4 regions of the Serratia sp. Nf2 genome follow, and region 1 is predicted to be linked to each of the others. Evidence: predicted binding sites of a transcription regulator. Region 1 holds the regulator's gene; each other region holds the start of a gene.

Region 1 (4,458 bases):
AAAAATCAGGTAACAATGGGGCATTGCAAACCAGCGCGCGCCATTTTTTCCTGACATAGAGAGCGTCAACAAGAGCCACAATAATCCCCTGACCCCGGCGCATTCAACACGGAGTGACAACCACCATGTCTGCCAAACATCCCGTTATCGCGGTGACCGGTTCCAGCGGCGCCGGTACCACCACCACCAGCGTGGCGTTCCGCAAAATATTCCAACAGCTCAACATTCGCGCCGCCGAGTTGGAGGGTGACAGCTTCCACCGCTACACCCGGCCGGAAATGGACGCGGCGATCCGCAAGGCGCGCGATCTGGGCAGACACATCAGCTATTTCGGCCCCGAGGCCAACGACTTCGGCCTGCTGCAGCAGAGCTTTATCGACTACGGCAAGAACGGCACCGGCCGTTCGCGCAAGTATCTGCACACCTACGACGAAGCGGTGCCCTACAATCAGGTGCCGGGTACCTTCACCCCGTGGGAACCGCTGCCGGCGCCGACCGACGTGCTGTTTTACGAGGGGCTGCACGGCGGCGTGGTCACCGAGCACCACGACGTGGCAAACCACGTCGATCTGCTGGTCGGCGTGGTACCGATCGTCAACCTGGAGTGGATCCAGAAACTGATCCGCGATACCGGCGAGCGCGGTCACTCTCGCGAAGCGGTGATGGACTCGGTGGTGCGTTCGATGGAAGATTACATCAACTACATCACGCCGCAGTTCTCGCGCACCCACATCAACTTCCAGCGCGTGCCGACGGTGGACACCTCCAACCCGTTCGCCGCCAAGGCGATTCCCTCACTGGACGAAAGCTTCGTCGTGATCCACTTCCGCGGGCTGGATCAAATTGACTTCCCCTATTTGCTGGCGATGCTGCAGGGCTCGTTTATCTCGCACATCAATACGTTAGTGGTGCCGGGTGGCAAGATGGGGCTGGCGATGGAACTGATCATGGCGCCGCTGGTGCAGCGGCTGCTGGAAGGCAAGAAGATCGAATAAACGCGTTGAGCGCGGCGCCGGGCCGCGCTCCGTCTCGATTACGCCGGGTGGCGGATCTCGAAACTGTGGGTCACCGTGGCGGCCTTGTTAAGCATCAACGCCACCGAGCAGTATTTCTCTGCCGACAGGTTCACCGCACGCTCGACGATCTTGTCGGTCAGGTCCTGGCCGGTAACGATGAAATGCAGGTTGATATGGGTGAACAACCGCGGGGCTTCTTCACGGCGCTCGGAGGTCAGCTTCACCTCACAGTCGCGCACGTCGTTGCGCCCTTTTTGCAGGATGGACACCACGTCGATCGCGCTGCAGCCGCCCACCGACATCAGCACCATCTCCATCGGGCTGGGCGCTTTATCGCCGGCGTTGCCATCCATCAGCACCTGGTGGCCGGAGGCCGATTCACCCAAAAACGTTAACCCTTCCACCCATTTAACTCTTGCCTGCATTCTGGTCACTCCGGTTAATTTCTTAAAATCAGGGTACGCTTTCGCATAGAAACAGGCAACGTAACCTGATGCTAATCATGCTGAAGCGAGACAACACGAGACACCCGCCTTACTCTGTGCTACAAACAGAGCCGCAATAAATCTTTCCGGGACACTGAATTTCAGGGAAACGCCCAGAGAAAGGCTCCTTTACCGGTATGTTAACAGAATGTAGCTTGCAGCGCTTACGGCAAGTTAATATGCTAGAGCGACAGCGTATTTTTATGACACGCCTCAAAACTTGCCGGTAGCCCTCGCTCATGACTGCGGCTACAGGCGGGTTTTACAGGGAACTCTGACCCCTGTGACACAAGGCAGCGATAACAACAGAGGATAACAGCGAATGGTTCTCGGCAAACCGCAAACAGACCCTACTCTCGAATGGTTCCTGTCTCATTGCCATATCCACAAATATCCATCGAAGAGTACGCTGATTCACCAAGGTGAAAAGGCCGAAACGCTTTACTACATCGTGAAAGGCTCCGTCGCGGTGCTGATCAAGGATGAAGAAGGTAAAGAGATGATCCTGTCCTACCTCAACCAGGGGGATTTCATCGGCGAGCTCGGATTGTTCGAAGAAGGCCAGGAGCGCAGCGCCTGGGTTCGCGCGAAAACCGCCTGTGAAGTGGCCGAAATTTCCTACAAGAAATTCCGTCAGCTGATCCAGGTGAACCCGGACATCCTGATGCGTCTGTCCGCCCAAATGGCAAGCCGCCTGCAGGTCACTTCCGAAAAAGTGGGCAACCTCGCCTTCCTGGACGTGACCGGCCGCATCGCGCAAACCCTGCTGAATCTGGCGAAGCAACCCGACGCCATGACTCACCCGGACGGCATGCAGATCAAGATCACCCGTCAGGAGATCGGCCAGATCGTCGGCTGCTCGCGTGAAACCGTTGGCCGTATTCTGAAAATGCTGGAAGATCAAAACCTGATTTCCGCCCACGGCAAAACCATTGTCGTCTACGGCACCCGTTAATCCCTGAAGAAACGGCGCAATCTGCGCCGTTTTTTTGTCTGCTTTCTGCCATGTGGCGCCGCCTGATCTACCACCCGGAAATCAACTACGCACTGCGACAAACGCTGGTGTTGTGCCTGCCGGTGCTGTTCGGCCTGCTGATAGGCCAGCTACAGCTCGGCCTGATGTTCTCTCTGGTGCCCGCCTGCTGCAATATCGCCGGTCTGGACACACCGCATAAGCGCTTCTTTAAACGTCTGATCGTCGGCGGTTCGCTGTTCGCCTTCAGCAGCGTGCTGCTGCAACAGGCCATGTTGTGGCACGTGCCGCTGCCGGCGCTGATGCTGGGCCTGGCACTGCTGCTCGGCGTCACCGGTGAAATCAGCCCGCTGCACGCCCGGCTGTTGCCGGCGGCGCTGGTGGCCGCCATCTTCGCCCTCAGCACGGCCGGTACGGTGCCTCTCTGGCAGGCGCCGCTGCTGTACGCCATCGGCACCGCCTGGTACGGCTTATTCACTTGGTTCTGGTTCAAGCTGTGGAAAGAGCAGCCGATGCGCGAGACGCTCAGCCAGCTCTACCTGGAACTGGCGGACTATTTCGAAGCCAAATACTCGCTGCTGACCCAGCATATTGATCCGCAAACCGCGCTGCCGCCGCTGCTGGTGCGCCAGCAAAAGGTGATGGATCTGATCAGCCTTTTGTACCAACAGCTTAATTTCCTGCCGCACGCCAACAACCTCGAGCAAAAGCGCCTGCAGCGCGCCTTTCAGGTGGCGATGGATCTGCAGGAGCACATCACCGTCAGCCTGCATCTGCCGGAAGAGGTGCAAAAGCTGGTGGAGCAGAGCCAGGCCGAAGCGATCATTCGCCGCAATGCTCAGGTGATCGCCGGCCGGCTGCGCGTGGTGGCGCACGATATTCTCTACCATCAACATTCGAAGCGCTTCTCCATGACCCACGAGCTGGCGGCGCTGGAAAAAATGGCGGCGCAGCATCCCGATAACCCGGTCGGCCAGTTTTGTTATTACCACTTCAGCCGCATCGCCCGCCTGCTGCGTACCCAGCATCCGTTGTACCGCCGCGATCTGATGCCCGGCCAACACCGCCTGCCGTTTTGGCCGGCGCTGGCCAGCTACCTGTCGTTCAAATCCACCGCCCTGCGCAACGCCGCACGGCTGGGCGTGACGCTGGCGATCGGCAGCAGTCTGGGCGCGGTGTTTAACCTGCCGAAGCCTTACTGGATCCTGCTCACCATCATGCTGGTAAGCCAAAACGGGTATAACGCCACCCGGGTGCGCATTCAGCACCGTGCGCTGGGCACGATTGCCGGGCTATTGCTGGCGGCCGGGCTGCTGCAGCTGCAGTTGCCGGAAGGCGAAACGCTGAGCATCATGTTGGTGATCACGCTGCTGGCCTACCTGGTTTCGCGCAAGAACTACGGGCTGTCGGTGATTGGCTTTACGGTCACGGCGGTTTACACCCTGCAGCTGCTGGCGCTGAACGGCTCGCATTTTCTGGTGCCGCGCCTGATCGATACGCTGATCGGCTGCGTGCTGGCGTTCGGCGGCACCATTTGGCTGTGGCCGCAGTGGCAAAGCGGGCTGCTGCGCAAGAATGCCCATCAGGCGCTGGAGAACGATCAAGCCGCGCTGCGGCTGATGCTGAAGCAACCGGAACCGGACGCCACCGCGTTGGCCTATACTCGCATGCAGGTTAACCAGGCGCACAACGCGCTGTTCACCTCGCTCAATCAGGCGATGCAGGAGCCGGGGTTCGCGTCGAACTATCTGGCGGACATGCGGCTGTGGGTCACTCACAGCCAGTTCATCGTCGAACACCTGAACGCCATGACCATTCTGGCGCGCGAGCACTACATGCTGACGCCGAAACTGGCGGAAGCGTATCTGCAAACCTGTGAAATCGCGCTGCAAAGCTGCCAGCAGCGGTTGGAATACGACGGCCCGAGCAGCGGCAACAGCGGCATCATGCAGCCGCCGGATCTGCATCCGGACATGCCCGTCAC
Region 2 (4,458 bases), on a different contig from region 1:
CCGCCAGGCCGCCGCCAATCACCACTACGTCAAATCGCATCATCCGCCTCCTGCTCTTTGTCGGCCTGGGCCTCAAGCCCGCATAACCCCTGGTAAACCCAGCTGGTAAATTCGCTCTCGCGCAGCGCATCGCCCCAGGCGATCGGCCGTACGCCTTTCCACCGTTCGTTGAGGAACTGCGACAGCTGCGCGATGGATTGCTGCGGCGTGCTGACGTTAAAGCGCGTCAGCAGCCCAGCGGCGCGGCAGGCGCAGAGTTCGCCCTGGCAGGTGCCCATGCCGACGCGGGTGCGGCGGCGCAGATCCACCAGGTTATTGACGGTCAGCGAGTTGACCGCATAGCGCACTTCCCCGGCGGTCACCGCCTCGCATTCGCACACCAGGCTGGTGTCGAGCCGATCGGCCGCCGGCACCTGGCTGGCGCGATCGCCGTGGCGGTAAATTGCTGAGCCGCGAATACTGGCGGGCAGTGAAACCACGCTGCGCACCGTTTCCTCCGCCGACTGTCGGGATCCGGGCAACGCGTCTTGCGCGGTGGTGCACGGGCGGTTTACGCCGAGCTTGTCGCACACCTTGTCGGTGGCCCACTCTGCCATCAGGCGGTAGGTCATCAGCTTGCCGCCGGTGATGGTGATAAACCCTTCCAGCCCGTCGCGGCTGGCGTGATCGAGCAGCACGATGCCGCGGCTGACGTTGCGCCCGCTAGGGTCGTCGTCGCTGGCCACCAGCGGCCGCACCCCGGCATAGGCGCGCAGAATGCGGGTCTGCGCCAGGGTGGGCGCCAGCAGCGCCCCCTCGCGGATCAGAATGTCCACCTCCTGCGGGGTCACCAGCATGTTGTCAATTTGGTCGTAGTCGATATGGGTCGAGGTGGTGCCGATCAACGAGATGGTGTCGCCCGGCACCAGGATGTCGGCGTCTGCCGGTTTGCGGCAGCGGTTGATCACCATGTTGTTGATGCGATGGCCGAGGATCAGCAGCGCCCCTTTGGCCGGGAACATGCGGATGCGCAAGTCGGCGTATTCGGCGATCTGCTGGCCCCAGATGCCGGCGGCGTTGACCACCACCGGCGCATGCAGCTCATAACGCCGCTGATTCTGATGGTCGTAAACGCGCACGCCCGCCACCCGATCGCCGCTGCGCAACAATCCCACCACCTGGTGGTAGGTCAGGATCTGCGCGCCGTGTTCGCGCGCGTCCAACATGTTGGCGGCGGTCAGCCGGAAAGGATCGACGGTGCCGTCCGGCACGCGCACCGCGCCGATCAGCGCCGGGTTAGCCGCCGGCTCCAGCCGCAGCGCCAGCTGCGGGTCGATCGCCTCGGCGTCGATGTCGGCCTGGCGACAGGCGGCGATAAACTGTTGCTGATAGTCCAGCGAGTCCTGCGGCAGGGTGATGAACAGCCCATTGGTGCGCTCGATACAGTGATGAGCGATACGTTTCAGGATGCGGTTTTCTTCGATGCACTCGCGCGCCGACTCGCCGTCGGTCACCGCATAGCGCGCACCGCTGTGCAATAAACCGTGGTTGCGGCCGGTGGCGCCGGTGGCGATGTCGTGGCGCTCCAGCAAAATGCAACGCAAGCCGCGCCGCGCACAGTCGCGGGCGATGCCTGCGCCGGTGGCGCCGCCGCCGATGATGATCACATCCGTTTCGCCGCCGTCAAAATAGCTGCTCATGTCGCTCCCTCAGGATCGGTAGTTATGAGCCTATTGAGCCACGGTTATTAGGGTCTTTGTTTGATAAGGAACAATAACGAACATAAAACGAAATAAAAATGACCACAAAAAACCATCAATGTGATCATAATCACGATTTTTGGACGTTTTTCTATTTCATAACGTTAACGAATCGCTCAAAATCCGCCGTGGTTTCATGAAAGTGTAACAATTGCGCCATTCGTCACAGCGACACCAGGCGTATTTGTCGACAATGGCGCTCGTTATGGAACACAAAAACACCACATTCGATATCCGCTCAATCATCAAATGAACGTAAAAGGTCATATTGATGTGATAACAGATAAAGCCATCGGAGGCGCTCATGTTGAGTATTTTTAAGCCGGCCGCACACACCGCCCGTGTGCCGAGCGATAAGGTAGATCCGCTCTACCGTAAGCTGCGCTGGCAAATTTTCCTGGGGATCTTCTTCGGTTACGCCGCCTACTACCTGGTGCGTAAGAACTTCACCCTGGCCATGCCTTACCTGATCGAACAAGGCTTCAGCCGCGGCGACCTCGGCTTCGCGCTGTCAGGCATCTCCATCGCCTACGGCTTCTCCAAATTCATCATGGGCTCGGTCTCCGACCGTTCCAACCCGCGGGTGTTCCTGCCCGCCGGCCTGATCCTGGCGGCGGCGGTGATGTTGTTCATGGGCTTCGTGCCGTGGGCCACCTCCAGCATCGCGGTGATGTTCGTTCTGCTGTTCCTGTGCGGCTGGTTCCAGGGCATGGGGTGGCCGCCGTGCGGCCGCACCATGGTGCACTGGTGGTCGCAGAAAGAACGCGGCGGCATCGTTTCCATCTGGAACTGCGCCCACAACGTGGGTGGCGGCCTGCCGCCGCTGCTGTTCCTGCTGGGTATGGCCTGGTTCAACGACTGGCACGCGGCGCTGTACATGCCGGCCTTCGGCGCCATCCTGGTGGCCCTGATCGCCTTCGCCCTGATGCGCGACACCCCGCAATCCTGTGGCCTGCCGCCGATTGAAGAGTACAAAAACGACTATCCGGACGACTACAGCGAAAAAGACGAAGAAGAGCTGACCGCCAAGCAGATCTTCATGCAGTACATTCTGCCGAACAAGCTGCTGTGGTACATCGCGGTCGCCAACGTGTTCGTCTATCTGCTGCGTTACGGCATTCTGGACTGGTCGCCGACCTACCTGAAAGAAGTGAAACACTTCGCGCTGGACAAATCTTCCTGGGCCTACTTCCTGTATGAATACGCCGGTATCCCGGGCACCCTGCTGTGCGGCTGGATGTCGGACAAAGTGTTCAAAGGCAACCGCGGCGCCACCGGCGTGTTCTTCATGACGCTGGTGACCATTGCCACCGTGGTGTTCTGGATGAACCCGGCCGGTAACCCGACCGTGGACATGATCTGTATGCTGGTCATCGGCTTCCTGATCTACGGCCCGGTGATGCTGATCGGCCTGCACGCGCTGGAGCTGGCACCGAAGAAAGCCGCCGGCACCGCCGCGGGCTTCACCGGCCTGTTCGGCTACCTGGGCGGCTCGGTTGCGGCCAGCGCCATCGTCGGTTACACCGTGGACTTCTTCGGTTGGGACGGCGGCTTCATGGTGATGATCGGCGGCGGCGTGCTGGCGGTTATCCTGCTGCTGCTGACCATGCTGAACGAAAAGAAACACCACGCGGAAATCGCCGCCAAGCGCGGTTAAGCGTCACACGACTTTTGCATGATTTAAAGGCCGCCCTGCGGCCTTTTTACTACCCTGCCCCCAACAACACGGAGAAAAACGGAATGCGGACTCAAGTCAAAGCCCTGCTGACAGGGATCATTCTCGCCACCTCGATGGTCAGCGCCGCACAGGCGGCGGACAAAGTGGTGATCGCCCACCGTGGCGCCAGCGGCTACCTGCCGGAACACACCCTGCCGGCGAAAGCGATGGCCTACGCCCAGGGCGCCGATTACCTCGAACAAGATCTGGTGATGACCAAGGACAACGAGCTGGTGGTGTTGCACGATCATTACCTCGATCGCGTCACCGACGTCGCCGAACGCTTCCCGGACCGCGCGCGCAAAGACGGCCGCTACTACGCCATCGACTTTACGCTGGCGGAGATCAAATCGCTGAAGTTCACCGAAGGCTTTGAAATCGAAAACGGCAAGAAGGTACAGGGTTATCCTGGCCGCTTCCCGATGGGCAAATCCGACTTCCGCGTACACACCTTCCAGGAAGAGATCGAGTTCGTGCAGGGTCTGAACCATTCGACCGGCAAGAACATCGGCATCTACCCGGAAATCAAGGCGCCTTGGTTCCACAAACAGGAAGGCAAAGACATCTCCAGCAAAGTGCTGGCGGTGCTCAAGCAGTACGGCTATACCGGCAAAAACGACAACGTCTACCTGCAGTGCTTCGACGCCAACGAGCTCAAACGTATCAAGAACGAGCTGGAGCCGAAGCTGGGTATGGACCTGAAGCTGGTGCAGCTGATCGCCTATAACGACTGGCAGGAAACCTACGAGCAGAAAGCCGACGGCAAGTGGGTAGAATACGACTACGACTGGATGTTCAAACCGGGCGCGATGAAGAAAATCGCTCAGTATGCCGACGGTATCGGACCGGACTACCACATGCTGGTGGTAGCGGATAAATCCAAGCCGGGCCATATCGTGCTGACCGACATGGTGAAAGAAGCGCACGCCAGCAAGCTGGCGGTGCATCCGTTCACCATCCGCGCCGATGCGCTGCCGAAATACGTGACCGACGTGAACCAAC
Region 3 (4,458 bases), on a different contig from region 1:
CCACGCGCGAGGTCGGGTTGGACAGCGGCATCACGATAGGGCGTTCGCAGTGCTTATGCATTTCGCGGATCAGCTCTTCGGTAAACAGCCCCGGCTGGCCGGACACGCCGATCAGAATGGTCGGCTTGGCGTTGCGCACCACGTCCAGCAGCGAAATGGCGTCGCTGGCGGTTTCCCAACCGGCCAGGTTGTCGCTCTTCTGCACCAGCTTGCTCTGGAAATCGAGCAGGTTCGGCAGTTTGTCGGTCAGCAGGCCGAAGCGGTCGACCATGAACACGCGGGCGCGCGCTTCGTCTTCGCTCAAGCCTTCGGACTTCATCTGCGCGATGATCTGCTCGGCGATGCCGCAGCCGGCGGAACCGGCACCGAGGAAGGTGACGGTCTGATCGCGCAGCTGGCTGCCGGCGGCGCGGCTGGCGGCGATCAGGCTGCCGAGGGTCACTGCGGCGGTGCCCTGAATGTCATCGTTGAAGCAGCAGATCTCATCGCGGTAGCGATTCAACAGCGGGGTGGCATTGTTCTGCGCGAAGTCTTCGAACTGCAGCAGCACGTTCGGCCAGCGGCGTTTGACCGCCTGAATAAACTCTTCGACGAAGGCGTGGTACTCCTCGCCGGAGATGCGCGGATGGCGCCAGCCCATGTACAGTGGATCGTTGAGGCGCTGCGGGTTGTTGGTGCCGACGTCCAGCACCACCGGTAGCGTGTAGGCCGGGCTGATGCCGCCGCAGGCGGTGTACAGCGACAGTTTGCCGATGGGGATACCCATGCCGCCGATACCCTGGTCGCCCAGACCGAGAATGCGCTCGCCGTCGGTGACCACGATCACCTTGACGTTCTGCTTGGTGGCATTTTGCAGCATGTCATCGATGCGATCGCGGTTCGGGTAGGAGATGAACAGCCCGCGCGCGCGGCGGTAGATATCGGAGAAGTGCTCACAGGCCTCGCCGACGGTCGGGGTGTAGATGATCGGCATCATCTCGCTCAGGTGCGAGTCCAGCAGGCGGTAGAACAGGGTTTCGTTGGTGTCCTGGATGTTGCGCAGGTAGATGTGCTTGTCGTTATCGTTCTTGAAATCCTGATACTGACGGTAGGCGCGTTCCACCTGTTCTTCGATGGTTTCCACCGCTTCCGGCAGCAGGCCGTGCAGGTTGAAGTGGCTACGTTCTTCCTCGGTGAAAGCGCTGCCTTTGTTCAGCAGCGGAAATTCCAGCAGAATCGGGCCGGCGTAAGGGATGTAGAGCGGGCGTTTGCTTTCGTATTCTAGTTCCATCAGTTTTACTCTTCACGTATCAGATAACTTTATTGCCGACGATCCTAAGAGATAAAGAGAAGATGTACAGCATTTGTTGCCAGATGATGAACCAGGTTGGCGTAATTATCGACAATCAAATGATTTTTTAACTAAAGAAAGTCTCTCTGGCGGCGTTGGGGCATTGTATTTGGCGGGCGGGGCTGTTAGCGGCGGAACCGGATGGCTCCGCCGTGGTGCGCTTAGAACGCGGCGCGGCTGACGTTTTGGCAGCCCAGTGCCGCCAGCGTGGCGCGGGTGGCGTCCCACTGGCTGAGGATCGCCTCTTGCGGTTCGACCAGCACGGCGCGGCGGATGTTCAGACAATCGCCGCCGGAGAGGTTCAGCAGGATCAGCGCGGCCTGCAGCGGCGGCAGGCTCGGGTTGAAGGCGGCGTTTTCTGCATAGCGGCCGGCGTAGAGGTTACCGTCCTGCGTTTCCAGCGCCACGCCGCTGTGGGCGTTGCTGTACGGTGCGTGGCTCTGATTGGCCGCCGCCAGCGCCGCCTGCGTCAGCGCATCGTCCAGCGCCAGCCGGTGGCCGTGATCGACCTTGTCCATCAGCAGCGAAGCGATATCCAGATCTTCCGGGCCGAAGGCGTCCGGCAGATAGTCCGCCAGCGTGGCCGGCGCGCGGCCCGGCAGACGGATCTGCAGATCGCCGCCGCTGTTCAGCTCATTCATAAACTGACGGCAATGGCCGCACGGCGTGTAGTTGACGGTGACCGAAGCCAGTGCCGGTTCACCGCGCAGCCAGGCATGGGTAACCGCGCACTGTTCCGCATGCACGGTTTGCTGCAGCGGTGCGCCGCTGAATTCCATATTGGCACCGAAATAGAGGTTGCCACTTTGCCCGCGTGCGATGGCGCCGACGTGGAAGTGCGATATTGGGGTTAACGAGCAGGCCGCCGCCAGCGGCAGCAGCGCGAATGCCAGCGCATCATCGTCCAGTCCGCAGCCTGTGCGGATCGCCGCCGCTTGCTCGGCCGTGAACATCGCCGGAAAGTCAGGCGCGTCCAGATAGGGCTGCAGGGCGGATTGCAGTGTCGCGGGCAGTGCGCTGAACGCGGTGTGAAAACGCGGATGCATAGAAAGTCTCTCTACAGGTTAACGGGATAACATTCTAGGCAGGCCAGAGACATTAAAGTGTGATTAATGTCTCTTAATCGATGAAATTAATGCAATGAGATACATAAATGCGAGATGTATCGCAAGTTTCAACGTATTCAACCGAACAGATGCAGCAGCACCGGGAACAGGAACGGCGCCAGCAGCGAGGTGATGATGCCGCAGATCACCAGCGCCAGCGAGCCGAAAGCGCCTTCCTGGTAGTCCATCTCCGCGCAGCGTGCGGTGCCCAGCGCGTGGGATGCGGTGCCCATCGCCAGGCCGCGCGCCGAGTGGGTGGTGATTTTCAACAGGTTGAACAGCGTATGGCCGAGCACGGCGCCGAGGATACCGACGAAAATGACGCAGACCGCGCTGATCGCCGGAATGCCGCCGAGCGAGTCCGCGACGGCCATGGCGATCGGCGTAGTGACCGATTTCGGCAGGATAGAGGCGGCGATTTCCGGCGTGGCGCCCAGCCACAGGGCGATGGCGCCGCCGCTGATCATGGCGGTCAGGCTGCCGATGAAGCACACCGCGATAATCGACTTCCAGCGCGCGCGGATCTGGTGCAGCTGTTCATACAGCGGGAAGGCCAGCGCGACGACCGCCGGCTGCAGCAGATCGTTGAGGATTTTGCTGCCCTGAAAGTAGCGCTCATAGGAGATGCCGGTGAGTAGCAGCAGCGGGATGATCACCGCCATGGACACCAGCAGCGGGTTGAGCAGTGGCATGTTCAGCTTATGCGCCAGCCAGCGCGCGGCGAAATAGACCGCCAGCGTTAGCGGCAGCGACCACCAGATTTCATGGATCATGGGTTACCCTCCGTGTCGTCGGGCTTACCGACGATGCGGCGCTCGCGGTGAAAATAGTGTGAGGTATAGCCGACCACCACCAGCACCATCAGCGTGCTGATGAGGCAAGAAATAACCAGTGGGCCCAGATGCGCGACGATCTGGTCATAGTATTTCATCACCCCGACGCCGATCGGCACGAACAGCAGCACCATGTAGCGGATCAGCAAATGGCAGCCGGGTTTGACCCATTTGGCCGGCATAATTTGGGTAGAGAGCAGGGCGAACAGCAGCAGCATGCCGAGGATGCTGCCGGGAATGGCGAACGGCAGCAGCGCCGCCAGCGCGTTGCCGACGAACAGACAAAGATAGATGAGGAGCAGGGCTCTCAGGTATTTCCAGCACAGTGTGAGCACGTTGGCCATTGTCTTTTCCCGTTTAACTGATGCATTCATCATACAATTAAACTGTGAGCCATGCCACAGATCGCACCATGAATTCTCGCTATGGGTGCCATGCCCGAACGGCGGGTTGACAGCCCGCAATGGCCGTTGCGGGCGGGGTCAGCGCGCGTCTTCGGCGATTGCCGCCGCGTGTTCCGCCAGCCGGTGGCCGAGGAAGAAAAACAGCAGGCTGAGCAGCGCCGCGACGATCAGCATCACGAACATCAGCGGCGGCGCGGCATAGCTGAGCAGCACCCCGCACAGCACCGGGTTGATGGCGCCGCCCAGCGCGCTGAGATTTTGTACCCCATAGTAGCTGCCTTTCAGGTGCGGCGGCGCGATAAAGTCGATAAACATGTATTCTACCGGGATAACGATGATTTCGCCGAGGGTAAATACCGCCATCGCCGCCAGCCATAGCCAGACCGCCTGGCCGGCCACCATGAAACCAAGCAGCCCGATGATGAAAAACAGCGTGCCCAGCACCAGCCAGCGCAGCATGTTTTCCTGGCGCATGCCGCGGCTGAGCAGGTATTGCAGGGCGATGACGATGCTGGCGTTGACAATCATCACCAGCCCGATGATTTTGTAGGCAAACTCGGCGCTGGAGACGGTGATCAGGTACTGCGACAGATAGCCGGTGAACTGACCGAACACCACGGCGCCCAGGGTGCTGCCGAGAGTGAAGTAGATCAGCCGCCGATCGCTGCGCAGGATAGTCAGCGTCTGGCGGAAGTTGGGGAGCGCCGCGGGTGCGGTGGCGGCTGGCGTTGCGCGCTGTTCCCGACCGCGCAAGCGCAGGCTGAGCGCCGCCACCGTCGCCAGCG
Region 4 (4,458 bases), on a different contig from region 1:
AGTTTTTTTAAAGTAAATTTTTTTAAGATTGTTCTGTGCCTATGGAAATAACGGAGCGATGGTCTGCCTATCCCTGTTGCCGTGATACCAGACGGACTAACGCGCTTGTAAAAGCGCGTTAGTCCATGCTGCACCGCTCTCACTCCACTTCGCCAATCCGCTCCAGCGCATCTACCACCAGATCCCAGAATTTATCCTGATCCAGTTTGACCGCGACCTGGGTGTGGCAGTCCGGCGGCGGTGGCGCGCGGAAGTCCGCGACCGTCATGCCCAGCGTCAGGGTGCCGGTCAGTTCGATATCCACCGGCGCTTTGCGTACCGTCATCACGCTCGGATCGATTACGTAGGCGACGGCGCAAGGATCGTGTACCGGTGGGGCGCTGAAGCCTTGCGCCTGCTGGTACATACGGCCAAAGAATGCCAGCAGTTCGCCGACGAAGGTGGCCGGCCGGGTGCCGAGGGCGGCGATGCGCTCGCAGACTGCCGGCGTGGCCAAAGCCTGGTGAGTGAGATCCAGCCCGACCATGGTCAGCGGCCATTTTTCGTTAAACACGATGTGCGCCGCCTCGGGATCGATTTTGATATTGAACTCCGCTACCGCGCTCCAGTTGCCCACATGATAGCCACCGCCCATCAGCACCACTTCCTTGACCCGTTCGGCAATGCGCGGCTCTTTACGCACCGCCATGGCGATATTGGTCAGGCCGCCGGTCGGCACCAGCGTCACGCTGCCGGGTGGATGGGCCATCACGGTCTCGATGATCAGATCTACCGCATGGCGCGAGTCCAGCTGCAGGTGGGGTTCCGGCAGCACCGGGCCATCGAGGCCGGAATCGCCGTGAATGTCGGGCGCCACTTCGATATTGCGCACCAGCGGACGCGGGCAGCCGGCGGCGAAGGGTACGCCGGTGATATTGGCGATGCGCGCCACCGCCAGCGCGTTGCGCGTCACTTTGTCCAACGTCTGGTTACCCACCACGGTGGTGACCGCCAGCAGGTCGATCTGCGGATTGCCCCAGGCCAGCAACAGGGCGATGGCGTCGTCATGCCCCGGGTCACAGTCCAGTATGATTTTTTTCATGGTTATTCCTGATGCAGGGAGAGGTTCCCGCAGCATAACGCAGCGCGGCGGCGTGGGATAATGCCGATGGTGCTTTTGTTAACGGCATCAAAGCCTTGCCACTTTTACGATGTAATGAAACGTAAATCCTGCTCGCCGGGCTTTACCCTGGAGTTTGCTCCAGGGTTTACAGTGAGCTTCAGCGTTAATGCACAGAGGAGAGGCGGGATGAGCTTACTGAAAAGGTTGTTGGGGCAGGGCGGTATTAACGGCGGTCATCAGCGCGCGGGTCACCGCGGCGGGCATCATGGCAACCGCTATAACCAGCATGGCGAGCCGGGGCCGCAGTGCCCGAAATGCCAGGCGGTGAATAAATCGGACGCACGTTATTGCCATCGCTGCGGCCAGCCGTTTGCCGCGCTGAGCGCCACCTGCGGCCAGTGCGCCGCGCCGCTGCCGCCGGGCAGCCGCTTTTGCTCGCAGTGTGGCGGCGGTGTGCCATGAACCGGGGCGGTTGGACACTCGCGCTGCTGCTGGGCACCATGGCGCTATGGACGCTGCTGGCCTGGGGCGTGGCCGGCGTGCTGACCTGGCTCCCGGCGTTGGCGGACGCAGCCGGCAGTGCATCGTTGCCGGTGAGCGGTGTGCTGAGTTTGGTACCGCAGACGGTGCTGGATGCCTGGCTGCCGTGGCTGAAACAGCTGGGCAGCGGTCTGGCGAGCTATTTTCCTCTGCTGCTGAACTGGGCGGGCTACGCCGTCTGGCTGCTGTGGGGCCTCGGCATGCTGGCTCTGATACTGCTGGGCGCGCTGGCGCACCGCTATTTGAGCGCCGCTCAGCGATAACCCTGATAGACCGCCGCCACGCGTTCGAAATAGTCGGTTAGGTAGTTGATGCATACCTGCACCTTAAGCGGCAGTTTGTCCTTCTCGGTATAGAGCGCATAGATCGGCCGCGGATCCGAATGGTAGCTTTTGAACAGGATCTCGATCTCGCCGCGGTTGATCTCTTCGATCACCCACATCAGCGGGGCGTAGGCGATGCCGGCGCCGTTTTTCAGCCAACGGATCATGGTGGAAGAGTCGTTGGTGACGAAGCGCCCCTGCGGTGAAATGCGCGTGGTGATGCCCTCCGGCGACATCAGTTCAAATTCGCTGTCGGGCCGCACGCTGTACTCCAGCCAGGAAAAGTTGACCATGTCGCTCGGCTTCTGCGGCGTGCCGTGCTGGCTGAGGTAGCTTTTGGCGGCGCACACCACCATCGGCATCTGCCCCAGGCGGCGGGAGAACAGGCTGGAGTCCTGCAGCGCGCCGGTGCGGATCACCAGATCCAATCCGTCGGTGATCAGATCCGGCGCCGGAATGCCGGTCACCAGGTTGACCGTCAGGCCCGGGTACTCTTTCATCATCTCGGCGGTCATGTTCGCCAGCACGTTTTGCGCCATGGTGGATGAGCTGCCGATGCGCAGCGTGCCGGCGGGGGTATTGTTAAACGCATACAGTTGCTCATGCACTTCGCTGACTTCGTGCAGCATGCGCCGGCAGCCCTGATAGTAGATTTTGCCGGCCTCGGTCAGGCCGATGCTGCGCGTGCTGCGGTTCAACAGCTTGACCTGCAGCTCATTTTCCAGTTTCGAGACGGTTTGGCTGATCGATGAAACGCTCATGTCGAGTTGGCGCGCGGCCGCGGTAAACGACCCGAACTCAACCACTTTGGCGAATACCGACATCCGTTTTAATCTTTCCATTATTCACTCTGGCTTAAAAGTGATTTAGATCACAGATTGTTGATGCCTTGATAGTAAGCAGGCTAATATAACGTGGTCGGGTGAATAGACCTTACCAACGTGCGAGAGCGATCGGCGACGTAATCCTGCCGCTCCTCCGGCACCCTCGCAATCCCTGTCGTGGACGTCTGCCCCAAAGTTTAACCTTTTTTCGGGTTCGTGACCTGGACAAGCTGTCTGGTCAAGATTTGTGGCGCGCGCACGCTAAAATGTAAAGAGAATGTGAATGGCGAGATGTGTCTTTCCCCGGCGCAGTGAACAATAAGGAAAAATTGATGAGTTTGCTTCCGGTTATGGTCATCTTCGGACTGTCGTTTCCGCCGGTGTTTTTCGAGCTGCTGGTGTCGCTGGCGCTGTTTTTTCTCTTGCGCCGCCTGCTGCAGCCGACGGGGATTTACGATTTTGTCTGGCATCCGGCGCTGTTTAATACCGCGCTGTATTGCTGCTTGTTTTATCTGATTTCATGTCTTTTTGTTTGAGGTCGCTGTGAAAAATTTTTCGATAAAAATAACCCGAATCGCGATCACTTTGATTCTTGTGCTGCTGGGCATCGTTGCGGTGTTCAAGGCCTGGGTGTTCTACACCGAGTCGCCGTGGACGCGTGACGCCAAGTTCACCGCCGACGTGGTGGCGATCGCGCCGGACGTCAGTGGCCTGCTGACCGACGTGCCGGTGGTGGACAACCAACTGGTGAAGAAAGGGCAGGTGCTGTTCGTGGTCGATCGGCCGCGCTATGAGCAGGCGCTGGCGGAGGCCGGTGCCGACGTCGCCTACTATCAAACGCTGGCGGCGGAAAAACGGCGTGAGGCCGGCCGCCGCGTGAAGTTGGGCGTGCAGGCGATGTCGCAGGAAGAAATCGACCAGTCGAACAACTCGCTGCAGACCGTGCAGCACCAGCTGGCGAAGGCCGTGGCGGCGCGTGAGCTGGCGCAGCTGGATCTGGAGCGCACCACGGTGCGTGCCCCGGCCGATGGCTGGATCACCAACCTCAACGTCCACGCCGGCGAATACATCACCCGCGGCTCGGTGGCGGTGGCGCTGGTGAAGAAAGACTCCTTCTACATCCTGGCCTATCTGGAAGAAACCAAGCTGACCGGCCTGAATAAGGGCGACCGCGCGGAGATCACCCCGCTCGGCAGCAATCGCATCATGCATGGCACCGTCGACAGCGTGGCGGCGGCGGTAAACAACAGCAGCAGCACGGTTAACAACAAAGGATTGGCCTCGATCGACAGCAACCTGGAGTGGGTGCGCCTGGCGCAGCGCGTGCCGGTGAAGATCCTGCTGGACGCCAAGGACCAACAGCATCCGTACCCGGCCGGTACCACCGCCACCGTGGTGATCGTCGGCAAGAACGATCGCAATGCCGACAGCGGCTCGCCTTTTGTGCGCCTGATGCACCGGCTGCGTGAGTTCGGCTAATGAGTAGCCCAACCTTTATCCGGCTGAGATTTGCCTTCAAACTCAGCTTCGCGATTGTGTTTGCGCTGTTCGTCGGCTTCCATCTCAACCTGGAAACTCCGCGCTGGTCGGCGATGACCGCCGCCATCGTCGCCGCCGGCCCGGCTTTTGCCGCCGGCGGTGAACCCTTCTCCGGCGCCATCCGCCACCG

The links. The regulator CRP, encoded in region 1, controls carbon source genes, mostly activating them, when cyclic AMP is high. The targets are predictions, from matches to a motif close to ATGTGANNNNNNTCACAT.
Region 2: a site for CRP is predicted at 1,798-1,815, ahead of glpT (glycerol-3-phosphate transporter). Genes of this name have one in related genera too.
Region 3: a site for CRP is predicted at 2,434-2,451, ahead of cdd (cytidine deaminase). Genes of this name have one in related genera too.
Region 4: a site for CRP is predicted at 2,825-2,842, ahead of aaeR (HTH-type transcriptional activator AaeR). Genes of this name have one in related genera too.

The regions. Positions count from the first base shown of each region.
Region 1 covers NZ_PYTW01000012.1:22,619-27,076, forward strand. Annotated here, with positions in the region: gene C9411_RS22450 (phosphoribulokinase) at 126-995, shown strand; gene C9411_RS22455 (OsmC family protein) at 1,034-1,441, opposite strand; gene crp (cAMP-activated global transcriptional regulator CRP) at 1,824-2,456, shown strand; gene C9411_RS22465 (YccS/YhfK family putative transporter) at 2,507-4,458, shown strand, end outside.
Region 2 covers NZ_PYTW01000007.1:63,040-67,497, forward strand. Annotated here, with positions in the region: gene glpB (glycerol-3-phosphate dehydrogenase subunit GlpB) at 1-40, opposite strand, end outside; gene glpA (anaerobic glycerol-3-phosphate dehydrogenase subunit A) at 30-1,679, opposite strand; gene glpT (glycerol-3-phosphate transporter) at 2,044-3,396, shown strand; gene glpQ (glycerophosphodiester phosphodiesterase) at 3,480-4,458, shown strand, end outside.
Region 3 covers NZ_PYTW01000006.1:287,789-292,246, forward strand. Annotated here, with positions in the region: gene C9411_RS15830 (NAD-dependent malic enzyme) at 1-1,270, opposite strand, end outside; gene cdd (cytidine deaminase) at 1,492-2,376, opposite strand; gene C9411_RS15840 (CidB/LrgB family autolysis modulator) at 2,514-3,209, opposite strand; gene C9411_RS15845 (CidA/LrgA family protein) at 3,206-3,613, opposite strand; gene C9411_RS15850 (MFS transporter) at 3,752-4,458, opposite strand, start outside.
Region 4 covers NZ_PYTW01000004.1:275,386-279,843, reverse strand. Annotated here, with positions in the region: gene C9411_RS11630 (nucleoside hydrolase) at 140-1,081, opposite strand; gene C9411_RS11625 (zinc ribbon domain-containing protein) at 1,289-1,564, shown strand; gene C9411_RS11620 (hypothetical protein) at 1,561-1,905, shown strand; gene aaeR (HTH-type transcriptional activator AaeR) at 1,896-2,807, opposite strand; gene aaeX (p-hydroxybenzoic acid efflux pump operon protein AaeX) at 3,122-3,325, shown strand; gene aaeA (p-hydroxybenzoic acid efflux pump subunit AaeA) at 3,333-4,268, shown strand; gene aaeB (p-hydroxybenzoic acid efflux pump subunit AaeB) at 4,268-4,458, shown strand, end outside.